DNA from 4 places in the Rhizobium sp. WYCCWR 11146 genome. Region 3 is predicted to be linked to each of the others. Evidence: riboswitches for the same ligand, from Rfam matches in the RefSeq annotation. Region 3 holds a riboswitch; each other region holds the start of a gene.
What was found. A riboswitch is a leader RNA that binds a small molecule or an ion and turns the genes downstream of it on or off. The one in region 3 is predicted to bind cobalamin.
Positions count from the first base shown of each region.

Region 1: another riboswitch for cobalamin. It lies ahead of bluB (5,6-dimethylbenzimidazole synthase); the one in region 3 lies ahead of nrdH (glutaredoxin-like protein NrdH).
Region 2: another riboswitch for cobalamin. It lies ahead of fdhA (formaldehyde dehydrogenase, glutathione-independent); the one in region 3 lies ahead of nrdH (glutaredoxin-like protein NrdH).
Region 4: another riboswitch for cobalamin. It lies ahead of cobU (bifunctional adenosylcobinamide kinase/adenosylcobinamide-phosphate guanylyltransferase); the one in region 3 lies ahead of nrdH (glutaredoxin-like protein NrdH).

Region 1 covers NZ_JACCEY010000024.1:569,920-573,394, reverse strand. The annotation lists gene HX899_RS22580 (SDR family NAD(P)-dependent oxidoreductase) at 1-706, opposite strand, end outside; gene bluB (5,6-dimethylbenzimidazole synthase) at 855-1,541, opposite strand; cobalamin riboswitch at 1,583-1,771, opposite strand; gene HX899_RS22570 (MFS transporter) at 2,260-3,475, shown strand, end outside.
Region 2 covers NZ_JACCEY010000007.1:259,561-263,035, reverse strand. The annotation lists gene HX899_RS04280 (LysR substrate-binding domain-containing protein) at 1-290, opposite strand, end outside; gene HX899_RS35545 (DMT family transporter) at 403-1,308, shown strand; cobalamin riboswitch at 1,470-1,670, shown strand; gene fdhA (formaldehyde dehydrogenase, glutathione-independent) at 1,890-3,080, shown strand; gene HX899_RS04265 (transporter substrate-binding domain-containing protein) at 3,160-3,475, opposite strand, start outside.
Region 3 covers NZ_JACCEY010000045.1:7,751-11,225, forward strand. The annotation lists gene nrdE (class 1b ribonucleoside-diphosphate reductase subunit alpha) at 1-1,368, opposite strand, end outside; gene nrdI (class Ib ribonucleoside-diphosphate reductase assembly flavoprotein NrdI) at 1,347-1,751, opposite strand; gene nrdH (glutaredoxin-like protein NrdH) at 1,761-1,982, opposite strand; cobalamin riboswitch at 2,262-2,488, opposite strand; gene HX899_RS34440 (heavy metal translocating P-type ATPase) at 2,731-3,475, opposite strand, start outside.
Region 4 covers NZ_JACCEY010000024.1:409,769-413,243, forward strand. The annotation lists gene HX899_RS21785 (chloride channel protein) at 1-1,260, opposite strand, end outside; cobalamin riboswitch at 1,521-1,918, shown strand; gene cobU (bifunctional adenosylcobinamide kinase/adenosylcobinamide-phosphate guanylyltransferase) at 2,295-2,804, shown strand; gene cobW (cobalamin biosynthesis protein CobW) at 2,809-3,475, shown strand, end outside.

The sequences.
Region 1 (3,475 bases), on a different contig from region 3:
CGGTCGTGAAGGAGTTCTCCTCGGAGAGCAGCCAGACGACCATCGAAGCGATCTCACCAAGTTCGACGAAACGGTCGCGCGGAATGCGGACGCGCATATATTCGATAAACTCGGATGTCAGCCCGTCCAATATAGGTGTCTTTGCCGTGGTTGGCGTTACCGCGTTCACGGCGATTCCTGTCTTTGCGAGTTCCTTGCCAAGCGACTTGGTGAAGCCCAGCACACCAGCTTTCGCTGCGCTGTAGGCAGCGATGTTCGGATTTCCTTCCTTGCCCGCAACCGAGGAGATGTTCACAATCCGCCCATAGTCGCGCTTTAACATGACCGGAACGACGTGCCGGCAACAATTGAAGGTTCCCGTGAGGCAGACATCGACGACGTCTGTCCACTCACTGACATCGTATTCGATCGTGGGCTTTACCGGACCGGTAATCCCGGCGGAATTAACGAGGCCGTCGATACGGCCAAAAATCTCCTCGGTCGTCGCCGCCGCGTTTTTCACTGATACGGGATCTGCGACGTTGACGCCGAAAGCGACCGTGCCAGATCCGAGAGCGGAAGCGCTGTCCTTGGCCATGTTTTCGTTCAGGTCCCAGATGGCCACCTTGCCACCAGACTGGATGACGCGCTCTGCGATAGCGTAGCCGATGCCGCGCGCACCGCCTGTGATCACGATGATGCGCTCCTTCAAGTCGATCATGTTCATTGGGCCGTTATCCTCCGATTGAGCCGCCGATAGCCGAATATCCAATTCCGGGATTCGCCTTCAGCGTATCGATATGAAGGTCAGGAATAAAGATATCTCGGCCTCGCACGGCGTCGGCGATATTGGCATCGAAAGAACGCGATGCGCTCTAGGTGTTCAGTCCCCATCCATCATGAAAGACGAGTTCCTCGAGCGGTAGCCGCTGCCGCCAGCCTTTGACGGAGAGTTCCGGCTCCTCATAGAGCCGGTCGACGAAACCGGCACAGAGCCAGGCGACCACTTCGATATGCTCGGGTATGCCGAGAATGGTTTTCAGGTCGCCTTCACGAAAAATGCTGACCCAGCCGATGCCGACCCCTTCCGCCCGTGCCGCAAGCCAGAGATTCTGGATGGCGCAGACGGTCGAGTATGAATCCATCTTCGGATTGTGGGTGCGCCCCAGCACCACGCTGCCGCTGCGGGTAGGATCGCAGGTCACGCATATGCCGAGCGGCGCCTCGACGATGCCTTCGAGCTTGAGCGATCGGTAGGCCTGCCGCCGCTCGCCTTCGAACATCAGCGCCGCCTCCTCGTTGGCCCTCGCAAACGCGTCCTGGATGCGCGTCCGGACAGCGGCACTTTTCACCAGAATGAAATTCCACGGCTGCATGAAGCCGACGGATGGTGCGTGGTGAGCGGCCGTCAGCAGCCGCTGCACAACATCATCAGGCAAGGGATCGGGCAGGAACTGGCTGCGAACGTCGCGCCGCGTCATGATCGCGTGATAGACGGCCTCGCGTTCGGCCAAGGAAAAACCGGACGCCGCCGAAAGGGCATCCTCATCAAAGGGTCGCATCGTCAAATCCCCAACAACGCGACCGCCCCGCTGTCCGCGCGGATCGGTCTATCTTGCCAGGCCGGTCTTCTGACTCGGCGTCATCCGTCTGCCGCAGCCTTCCCGGCAAAAGGCCAGTGGCATGATGAAGCGGCAAGCGTCGGCCTTACAGCGTTGGGCACGTTCCGGTCTTGCACCGGATTCCCGATTCTCCCGCCTTATCGGCGGGCACCTGACGGCGCATCTATTTCAGGAAAGCGCGGCAGCGGCAAGCTGGGCCGATGTCGCAGTCAAGCCGGAGGCCGCGCGGTGCCGCCTGTCCCTCTCTTCCGCCGGCAAAAGGGAGCGCTGCGGTGCCACGAATCTCTTCTCCCCAGCGGGGAGAGGTGCCGGCAGGCGGTTGAGGGGGGGTGAGCGGCAAAGCCGCGAATGCGCTGAGCGTAAGCGAAGGGCAATGATGAAGGGGAGCCGTGCAGCCCCCTCATCCGACCCTTCGGGCCACCTTCTCCCCGCTGGGGAGAAGAGAGCGCAAGCCGCAGCCTCAGTTCCTACCTCAAACCCTTGGGAGGACAAAAGGAAACAAGACGTACGATCCCGTTTCGTCACCCACCCGCGTCGGTTTGAAGCGGCTAGGCAAGCCCCTTCACCGACAGTTTCTATGGCCTTATCACCACCGAAGGCGTATGGACTGTGACTGTCCATCGCAGCATCCCGGTTGCCCGTGCCCCGCCTCACACCCATGATCCTTGCGGTCGCCCTGTTCATGGAACAGATGGATTCGACCGTGATCGCCACCAGCCTGCCGGCAATCGCCGCCGATATCGGCACCTCGCCGATCGCGCTGAAGCTCGCCGTCACCAGCTATCTCGTGGCGCTGGCGATCTTCATCCCGATCAGCGGCTGGATGTCCGATCGGTTCGGTGCGCGCAACATCTTCCGCATGGCGATCTTTGTTTTCATGATCGGCTCGATCGCCTGCGCCTTTTCCAACTCGATCACGGCCTTCGTCGTCTCGCGCCTGATCCAGGGCGCCGGCGGCTCGATGATGACGCCGGTCAGCCGCCTGCTGCTGGTCCGGGGAACGCCCCGCCACGAACTCGTCGATGCCATGGCCTGGCTTACCATTCCCGCTTTGATTGGCCCGATCATGGGGCCGCCGATCGGCGGTTTCCTCACCACCTATCTCACCTGGCATTGGATCTTCTGGATCAACGTCCCGATCGGCGTGCTCGGCATCATCCTCGTCACCCGTTTCCTGCCGGCGGTGGAGCCACGCAGTCCGCGGCCGATGGACTTCCCCGGATTCTTCCTTTGCGGCATCGGCTTCTCCGGCTTCGTCTTCGGCGTGTCGGTCATCAGCCTGCCGGCCGTGCCCGTCATCTACGGTTACGTCACGGTTGCGATCGGCATTCTTGCCGGCCTCCTCTACCTCCTGCATGCCCGCCGCGTGCCCTATCCGCTTCTCGATCCGAAGATGTTCCGTTACCCGATGTTCCGGGCGGCGATCCTCGGCGCTTCGAATTTCCGCATGGGGCTCGGCGCCCTGCCGTTCCTGATGCCATTGATGCTGCAGCTCGGCTTCGGCCTGACGCCGCTGCAATCGGGCTCGGTCACCTTCGTCAGCGCGCTCGGCTCCATGGGCTCGAAATTCGCCGCCTCGCGCACCTTCAATGCCTTCGGCTTCCGCACCGTCATATCAATCACCACTTTGCTGGCGGCGATCTTCCTCGGCATCAACGGCCTTTTCACCGCCGAAACGCCGCTGTTCCTGATCATGGCCTGCCTGCTGATCGGCGGCCTGTTCCGCTCCATGGCTTTCTCGGGCGTCAACGCCATGGCCTTTGGCGATGTCGATGACGCCGACAGCAGCCAGGCAACCGCGATCAATGCCGTTGCCCAGCGTATCTCCATGGCGATGGGTGTGGCGATCGCCGGCGGCATTCTCGAAATTTCGA
Region 2 (3,475 bases), on a different contig from region 3:
ATGCGCACCGGTCCGTCCAGCGGCTTGCTGCGGATCGTCGCGGCGGCCTCGCTCAACAGATCGATGATCCGGCGGGCATAGGGTACGAGTTGCAGGCCCGGGCGCGTGAGCAGCACGCCGCGGGCGCCCCGATCGAACAGGGTTTCGCCGATCGTCTCTTCGAGCCTCTTGATCTGGCTGCTGACGGCCGATTGCGTCCGCCCGATGCGCTGGGCGGCTGCGGAGAAATTCGACGTCTCGGCAACGACCAGGAAAGTTCTGAGCAGGTCGCTCTCAATCGGTTCGTGCATGAGACAGCCATTTAAAAAATCGATGACAGCTATCTCTACTATTCGTTTGTCTGATGTCAATTCTTGACGCACAAATGAGCCGCGTTCGACTTCCTTCTTTGAGAATATCTGCGTGACAATTGAAAATCCGGCCAGACGCCTCGCAGGCAGCGAGCACGAGAAGGGTGTGCTTCTCATCGTTGCCGCGACACTTGCCTGGAGCGCGAGCGGCGTCTATTCGCGACTCCTGACGACCGATGTGTGGACGGCGATCGCCTGGCGATCGTTGTTCGGTGGCCTGTTCCTGCTGATCCCCTGCCTTTTCCTCGAAGGGGGCATTTCACGGCAGCAATGGCGATCCGTCTTCCATCCGTCCGGTCTTGCGATGATCGCATGCCAGACTTTCAGTCAGGTATGCTTCATCGGGGCGCTCTATATGACCACCGTCGCCAATGTGACGATGATCTATGCGACCGCGCCCTTCATCGCGGCCATGCTCGGCTGGGTCATCCTTAGGGAGAGGGTCTCCAGGCGGACGCTGATTGCCGGCGGCATCTCGCTCCTCGGCGTGGCCGTCATCGTCGCCTCGTCGATCGGCGGAGGGACCGGCGTGGGCGATCTGCTGGCGCTCGGCATGACGGCGTCCTTCGCGCTGGTCATCATCATTCCGCGCATCAATCCCGGCGTGCCGAGCCTGCCGCCGACCGTCGTCAGCGCCTTCCTGACGCTGGCCATCTTTGCCCCGTTCGGTTCGGTCGGCTCGCTCGACCTGCACAATTGGATCGTTCTTGCCGCCTTCGGCGCGACCAATTTCTCCCTGGCGCTGGTGCTCTTCCTTGCCGGGGCGAAGCGGATGCCGCCGGCTGAAGCCGCGCTGATCGGCACGATGGAAATCGTACTCACGCCGTTCTGGGTCTGGCTGTTGTTTGCCGAGCAACCGCCCGTCGCTACCTTTTTCGGCGGCGCGATCATCCTCGGCGCCGTGCTCTGGCACACGGCCATCGACGTCAGCCGCAGCCGGCGACCGCATCGCGCCTAAAGCCTTTAGGCGGCGATCAAATCTTCCGGGACGATCCGGAAAACCGCCGTATTCGCGGGATCAATTATTTCCGCTGCGCAGCGCTATTGCGACTTTGCCGACTGTCGTCTTTGAGTTGCGCCCATGTCGTTTTCTTGATCGCTGTTGTCCGTCAGGCATGGTTTGTTAGTGGTGTTCAAGGCGCTATCTCGCAAACTGGCGAAATGGACCATTGGGACGCCGGCCTGACGCCGGCGCTGCCCCGCAGCGGTAGAAGAACTGAAATCCTCAAGGAAATCGCCGGATAGACATCCGGAAAGATATCGTGATGGATCGAAAGGAGATTCTGGAGCCGGAAACCAGCTCTTGCACAGCAAATCGACGGATTGCGGACAGACGGTCACGAGCGGAACCACAGGCGAAAACCGTGGCGTTCATCCTCTTCTCCACCCAATCTGCCGTTTTGAAAATCCGAATATCGCCCGATGCGGCGGTATCCTCGTGTTGTGGACACCGGGCTGCAGAGGAGGCAGGCCGGAGGGAAGGTTGCCATCGACTGCATCGGTTGCAGATCGAGGCATTCAAACAAGTGGGAGGAATCCATGAGCAAAAATAGAGGCGTCGTCTATCTCCGTCCTGGCAAGGTCGAAGTGCGCGACATCGACGATCCGAAGCTGGAAGCGCCCGACGGCCGCCGCATCGAACACGGCGTCATCCTGAAGGTGATATCGACCAATATCTGCGGCTCCGATCAACACATGGTCCGCGGCCGCACGACGGCGATGCCGGGCCTGGTCCTCGGTCATGAAATCACTGGCGAGATCATCGAGAAAGGCATCGACGTCGAGATGCTCGACATCGGCGATATCGTCTCGGTGCCTTTCAATGTCGCCTGCGGCCGTTGCCGCTGCTGCAAGTCTCAGGATACCGGTGTCTGCCTGACGGTCAACCCGGCCCGCGCCGGCGGTGCTTACGGTTATGTCGACATGGGCGGCTGGATCGGCGGACAGGCGCGCTACGTCACTATCCCCTATGCAGATTTCAACCTGTTGAAAATCCCCGATCGGGACAAGGCAATGGCGAAGATCCGCGATCTCACTATGCTCTCCGACATTCTGCCCACCGGCTTCCATGGCGCGGTGCGTGCAGGCGTTGGGGTCGGCTCGACCGTCTATGTCGCCGGCGCCGGCCCGGTCGGCCTTGCCGCTGCGGCTTCGGCTCGCATTCTCGGCGCTGCTGTCGTGATGATCGGTGATTTCAACAAGGACCGTCTGGCGCATGCGGCAAAGGTCGGTTTCGAACCGATCGACCTGTCGAAGAGCGACCGTCTTGGCGACATGATCGCGCAGGTCGTCGGCACCAACGAGGTGGACAGCGCCATTGATGCGGTCGGCTTCGAGGCACGCGGCCACTCGGGCGGGGAACAGCCGGCGATCGTGCTCAATCAGATGATGGAGATTACCCGAGCCGCGGGTTCGATCGGCATTCCCGGCCTCTATGTCACCGAGGATCCGGGCGCCGTCGACAACGCCGCCAAACACGGCAATCTTTCGCTCCGCTTCGGCCTCGGATGGGCCAAGGCACAGTCCTTCCACACCGGCCAGACTCCGGTGATCAAATACAATCGTCAACTCATGCAGGCGATCCTCCACGACCGACTGCCAATTGCCGATATCGTCAACGCCAAGGTCATCCCGCTCGACGATGCCGCCAATGGATATGAGAGCTTCGACCAGGGAGCGGCGACGAAATATGTCCTCGATCCGCACGGAGAGGTCGCGAAAGCCGCATAGCGATACGACCGAAGGACTTGGTAGGGATGGTCGGGCGGAAAACCCGACCATCCCGCATTCTCGAAAGTTGGCCGGCGAACTACTGGATGCTGAACGGGAAATATTTTGCGTTGATCATGTCATAGGTCCCGTCCGCCTTGATGCTCTTCAACGCTTCGTTCAGGCGCGTCAGACGCTCCTTGTCATCCAGGCGCAGCGCGATCCCGGCACCTTCACCGAAATATGTGACGTCGATCAGATCCGGCCCTTTGAACTCGCAGCAGCCCCCTGCCTTGGTGTTGGCAATCCAGTCGTAGATGGCGAGTTTATCCTCGAGGATAATGTCGACGCTCCCATCTGCCAGGCCCTTGTACAATTCCGGCGAAGACCGAAAAACCGTCCTTTTCATTTCTGGA
Region 3 (3,475 bases):
CTCGATCGTCCTGCCGAAATCGGCCGAATCCATTGCCGCCGCGATATTCAGCGAGCCGAGATTGCAGGAAATATCCTTGCCGAGATGTTTGTAGGAAAGGTCGTCATTATATTCGCTCGCCTCGCTCACCTGCAGGATTTCCGAGCATAGATTGCTCATCGAAATACGCCCGGCGATCGGGTTCGCCCGGTTCACCGTGTCCTCGAACATGATGTAGGGGTAGCCGCTCTCGAACTGGATTTCGGCAAGCACCTGGAAGAATTCGCGCGCCTTGATCTTCTTCTTGGAGATGCGGGCATCATCCGCCATCTCGCGGTACTTTTCGGTCACCGAAATCTCGGTGAAGGGCACGCCATAGACGCGCTCCACGTCATAGGGCGAGAACAGATACATATCCTCGTTGTTCTTGGCGAGCTCGAAGGTGATATCGGGAACGACGACGCCGAGCGACAGCGTCTTGATGCGGATCTTCTCGTCGGCATTTTCGCGCTTGGTGTCGAGGAAGCGCATGACATCGGGGTGATGGGCGTTGAGATAGACGGCCCCTGCTCCCTGCCGCGCGCCGAGCTGGTTGGCATAGGAGAAACTGTCTTCGAGCAACTTCATGACAGGGATGATGCCCGAGGACTGGTTCTCAATATGCTTGATCGGCGCGCCCGCCTCGCGGATATTCGTCAGCGACAGCGCCACGCCGCCGCCGCGCTTCGACAATTGCAGCGCCGAATTGATCGACCGGCCGATCGATTCCATATTGTCCTCGACGCGGAGCAGGAAGCAGGAAACCAGTTCGCCGCGCTGCTTCTTGCCGGCATTGAGGAAGGTCGGCGTCGCCGGCTGGAAGCGGCCAGAAATGATCTCCTCGACCATGTCGCGGGCAAGGGCCTCGTCGCCGCGTGCCAAGGCCAGAGCCACCATGCAGATGCGGTCTTCGTAGCGCTCGAGATAGCGCTTTCCGTCGAAAGTCTTCAGCGTATAGCTGGTGTAGTATTTGAAGGCGCCGAGGAAGGTCGGGAAACGGAATTTCTTGGCATAGGCCTGGTCGAACAGATCCCGCACGAAATTGAAGGAATACTGGTCGAGAACCTCCTGCTCGTAATAGCCCTCGGTCACGAGGTAATCGAGCTTTTCCCTCAGATTGTGGAAGAACACCGTGTTCTGGTTCACATGCTGCAGGAAATATTGCTTGGCAGCCATTCGATCCTTGTCGAGCTGGATCCGCCCCTCATCGTCATAGAGGTTCAGCATCGCGTTCAGCGCATGATAGTCGAGCGTTTCCGCCGCTTTCAAAGGGCGTTCGCCGGCGGGATGAGCAAAAGTGTTATGCGGTTTTGCGCCCGCATCCCGCGTCAGAGGTGTTCCCGTGTCCAAAACCGTTCCATTCCGTGTTTGACGTTGGCTACGTCGTCTTCCGTGCCCAGCAGCTCGAACCTGTAGAGGTACGGCACCCGGCATTTCTGCGAGACCACGTCGCCGGCGAGCCCGTATGTCTCGCCGAAATTGCTGTTGCCCGCGGCGATCACGCCGCGGAGGTGTCCTCGGTTTTCCGCATCGTTGAGGAAACGGATCACCTGCTTGGGAACGGCGCCCTTGCCGCCGTCGCCGCTATAGGTCGGCACGATCAGCACGAAGGGTTCGCGGATATGGAACGCGTCTGCGCCACTTGGCGGAATGCGCGCCGCGCGCAGTCCGAGCTTGGCGACGAACCGATGGGTGTTCTCGGATCGGCTGGAATAATAGACGATCAGACCCATCGCCTTTCCTCAGGAAAGTGCGCTGATCATGTCGGGACGGAAGCCGGCCCAATGCTGCTCGCCGGCGATGACGACAGGCGCCTGCATGTAGCCGAGGCTGCGGACGCGATCGAGCGCTTCGGCATCCTGCGAGATATCGACGATGTCATAATCAACACCCAACCGGTCGAGGGCGCGGTAGGTGGCAGTGCACTGAACGCAGGCAGGCTTGCTGTAGACGGTAATGGTCATGATATTCCTCGTGACGACGCGATTGGGCGCAGGACATCGATCGGAAATCTGTCGATATCCGTCGAAAAATTCTCTGATGATTTGAGCTATGCGGCTGTTTAGCCGCTGGGCGTACTCCGCCCTCTACCTCGAGCGGGTGGCGGCCTGAACTGAGATACTGACATGACTTCACCCCGAAGTGGCTCAATACGAAGGTTTCAGGGGCGGAGGTTCGGGCCTGCGAAACGCGATGCGGAGATTCTCCGCAGCCATGCAACGCGACCTTCCGGACACCCCGCCCGTGGACGTTTCGTTCGAGGCAGGTCTCCTGGCTCACGGGTCAAAGCACCCTGCCCCAGCCTTCCCGGAGCATCATGCTCCAGTGACCTGAAATCGGACAGTTGCTCGCCGCTTACAGTTGCGGGGGCAGCTCCGGCATTGCCGCGCCATGATGGCGAAGCGCACCGAATTCCCGTCTTAGCCGTCGATCCTCACGAATCGACGGAACCTCGAACACTAGATATAGTACGCCAATCCAAATTCGCGTCAACGGATGGTTTGTGCATTGCGTTACGACAGGTTTGAAATCGCTACGTTCCTGTGAAAAACATGGCTAACCAAAGCTTAAAGAAAGCAGGCTGTGGAGAAAGTCCCGATGAGGAGAGCCTATCTATGGCCGGTCCCGCGATTTTCGATTCGAGATCGGGCCCGAATCGTTGACGAGAGATCCCACCGGTGACGAGCGCCGGAGGGATGACGTCAGGAATGTTCATATCTTTATTCGAAGCAGCCGCAGCGCATTGATCGTCACCAGCACGGTGGCGCCGGTATCGGCGAGGATCGCTGGCCAGAGCCCGGTAATGCCGGCGATCGTCGTCACCAGAAACACCGCCTTCAGCCCGAGTGCGATGGTGATATTCTGCAGGATGTTGCGCATCGTGCGTTTGGAAAGTTCGATCATTCGCGCCACGTCGCCGACGCGTCCGTGCAGCACGGCGGCATCCGCCGTCTCCAGTGCCACATCGGTGCCGCCACCCATGGCGATGCCGATATCGGCAGCGGCCAGCGCCGGAGCATCGTTGATGCCGTCGCCGACCTTGGCGACGATGAAACCCTGGCGCTTCAATTCGCCGACGACCCGCTGCTTGTCCTCCGGCATCATCTCGCCGCGCCAGTCGATGCCGAGCATGCCGGCAACGGCTGCTGCCGTCCGCTTGTTGTCGCCCGTCAACATCATCGCCTTGACGCCTGCTGATTTGAGGGCAGCGAGCCCGGCCTCGGCATCCTCACGCGGCTCGTCGCGCATGGCGATCAGGCCGGCTATAACACCGTTAACGAGCAGCACCGACACGCTCTTGCCCTCGTCGTTCAGCGCCGTGATGCGTGCATCCTGTTCCGCGCCGAGCGTCCCTCGCTCGCGGGCGGCAGTCGGCGACAGCAGATCCAGCGCCTCGCCGCCGACTTTGCCGCTGACACCCTTGCCCGGCAGCGCCTCCAGCTCGAAGGCCGGCGGC
Region 4 (3,475 bases), on a different contig from region 3:
GACGGCAGCGAGTACCAGCGCCGTGATCGGAAAATCGCCGGTGATTTCAAGCGCCAGGAACGTCATGGTCAGCGGCCCGCCGATGACGGCGACGGCAAGCGAACTCATGCCGACCACGGCATAGATGACGGGCGTCAGCGTCGCATCGGCGAAATAGGGGCCGCAATAGGCGAAGAGTTTGCCGAGCAGGGCGCCCATGAACAGTGAGGCGAAGAACAGCCCGCCCCTGAAGCCGGAGCCGATCGAGATCGCCGAGGCGAAGGATTTCAAGAGGAAGAGGCCGATCAGCGTCGGGATCGCCACCTCATGGGAAAGGTTGAGATGCAGCGCGCCGTGGCCGGCCGAGAGCACCTGAGGCGAGATCATCGCCAGCAGCCCGACGATGATGCCGCCAAGCGCCGGGCGGAAGGGTGGGGCGATCGAACTCTTGCGCGCCAGCTCCTCGACAAAGGCGACGCCCTGCATGATCAGGATGCCCACACCGGCGCAGAAAGCGCCGAGCAGAAGTGCTGGGATATAATCGGCCGGCACGACCGAGCCGAAGCTGCCGATATCGATGGTGAAATCGCTACCCGCAAGCAGCCTTGCGATCAGGGTGGAGACAAGGGCGGAGACGACGACGGGAGTCAGCGAGACGATCGTATAGGTGCCGATGATCAGCTCGAAAGCATAGAAAGCGCCGGTCAGCGGCGCGTTGAAGGCGGCGGCGATGGCGCCCGCCGCGCCGCAGCCAACAAGGGTGCGCAGGTCCGAGCGGCGAAGCTGCAGCTTCAGGCCGAATTTCGACGCGAGCCCGGCGGCAAGCTGGGTATAGCCGGCCTCCAGTCCGACCGAGGCGCCGAAACCGTTGGAGATCAGGTTCTGCACGGCAACGATGATGCTGTCGGTCAAGGACAGGCGGCCGCCATGCAGCGCATTGGCCTCGATCGGGTCGACCATCGGTTTCTTGCGGCGTTTCGCCAGCACTAGAAGCAACAGGCCGAGCAGAGCGCCGCCGATAACCGGGGCGGTGAGCAGCAGCAGCTTGTTCTCGATCTCGGACGAGCTCAACCGTTCGCTGTCGGCGATGCCGAAGACCAGCTGATGCAGCTCGTTGGAGACGTAGCTCATGCCGGTGACGGCGAGACCTGAGATGACGCCGACGACGGCGCCTGCCAGCGACAGGCCGACCTCGCTACGGCGGGCCAGCGCCCGCAGGCGTCCCGGATCGAAGAAAACACGCAGCGCGCGGAAACGGCGCCGATCCAATTTCATAAGCATGGCTAGACAACTAGGCGGGGAGAGGCCCGGTCAAGGGGCGGAGATGGTCGCGCAGTCCGCTTGCGATGCAATTGCGGCGAAAAGCCGGCGGTTGGAACAAATTTCGATGAAGTAAGTCTCTGATAAATGACGATATTTTAGATGGGGTAAGTCGTGTTTGAGTAGCCGCATCTCGGAACCAGCGATCGGGTGGCCGCCAAGGCCGGTTGACTTCATCCCTGCGCTTGCCTAACCATCCCGATAACGGATGGTCGACTGACCATCCTGACATAACGGATGGTTCCGGATCGGTGTTGCGCCCTTCCGGATGAAAAGGGAATGTGAAGGGGCGGACCCAAGCCGGGCGCCTTCATCACAGCCGACCCCGCGACTGTAGAGCGGTCAGGGTCTTCCATCCGGCATCAGGCCCTTCCGGCCGGCGGCTTGCAATAATGCAGGCGGGCGGGATGGGCGACATGCCGGAAAAGCCACTGGATATGCATGGTGATCAACCGGGGTCGGACGCCTCTCAAGTCTACGAATCGTCCACCTTTTCACTAATGCAGCCGGGAAGGCGAGGATGATCCGCTGGCACGATCAGGGCGACCGGTTTCCGGTCTGCCCCGATCGCGGCCGATAACCGCGAGCCAGGAGACCTGCCATGCGTGCCGGGCGAGAAGCCCACACCTGGGTATTATGCCCGTTGCCAGCACGGAGGTTGTCTTGGCTGAACGATTGAATTCGGCGCGGCTTGGTGCGGCGCACGCCACGCCTCCAAGCAGCGCTGCAAGAGGAGTGTTTTCGGCCGCTTATGTCGAATGCTGGGTACCCCCCTCTGTCCTGCCGGACATCTCCCCCACAAGGAGGGAGATCGGCAAGCAGCACGACCGTCGTCCTACATCAATTGTTTGGAGAAAAGCTCTCGGCGATTCAATCTCCCCCTTTGTGGGGGAGATGTCCGGCAGGACAGAGGGGGGCGTCACACCCTCAGTAGCCGAGAAAGGTGCATTCGGAGCAAGCCACGACTACGCACTCTCCCCGAGGGGCGTTTGAGTATGACCGCCACCTTCATCCTCGGCGGCGCACGCTCCGGCAAATCCCGTTTCGCCGAATCCCTCGTCACAGCGACCGGCCTCGACCGTCACTATGTCGCGACCGGGCGTGCCTGGGACGAGGAGATGCAGGCGCGCATCACCCAACACAAGGCCGACCGGGGTCCGTCCTGGACAACGCATGAAGAGCCGCTCGATCTGGTCGGTAAACTCGCCGCCATAGACGGCGAAGGGGGCATCGTGCTGGTCGATTGCCTGACGCTCTGGGTCACCAATCTGATGATGGAGGAGCGGAATATGGCGGCGGAATTTGCAGCCCTTGCCGATTTCCTGCCCGCCGCGAAGGCGCGGCTCGTTTTCGTTTCCAACGAGGTCGGTCTCGGTATCGTGCCCGACAATCGCATGGCGCGGGATTTTCGCGATCATGCCGGCCGGCTGCACCAATCGATCGCGGCGAAGGCCGCCGAAGTTTATTTCATCGCGGCAGGCCTGCCGCTGAAAATGAAGGGTTAAGTCTATGAACCAGCAGAAGATTCCCGCAACCGTCATCACCGGCTTCCTCGGCGCCGGCAAGACGACGATGATCCGCAACCTGCTCACCAATGCCGGCGGCAAGAAGATTGCGTTGATCATCAACGAATTCGGCGATCTCGGCGTCGACGGCGACGTGCTGAAGGGCTGCGGTGCGGAGAATTGCACCGAGGACGATATCATCGAGCTGACCAATGGCTGCATCTGCTGCACCGTTGCGGACGACTTCATTCCGACGATGACGAAGCTGCTCGAGCGCGAGCAGAGGCCCGACCATATCGTCATCGAGACTTCGGGCCTTGCTTTGCCGCAGCCGCTGGTCGCCGCCTTCAACTGGCCTGATATCCGCACGCAGGTGACTGTCGACGGCGTCATCACGGTGGTCGATAGCGCCGCCGTCGCCGCCGGGCGTTTTGCCGATGACCATGATGCTGTCGATGCGCGCCGCGCCGAGGACGAGTCGCTCGATCACGAAAGCCCGATCGAGGAGCTGTTCGAGGACCAGCTTACCTGCGCCGACCTCATCGTGCTCAACAAGACAGACCTGATCGACGCTGCCGGCCTTATCAGGGTGCGCGACGAGGTCGCCTCCCGCACGGTGCGCAAGCCCGTGATGATCGAAGCGAAGAACGGCGAAGTGTCGGCCGGTATCC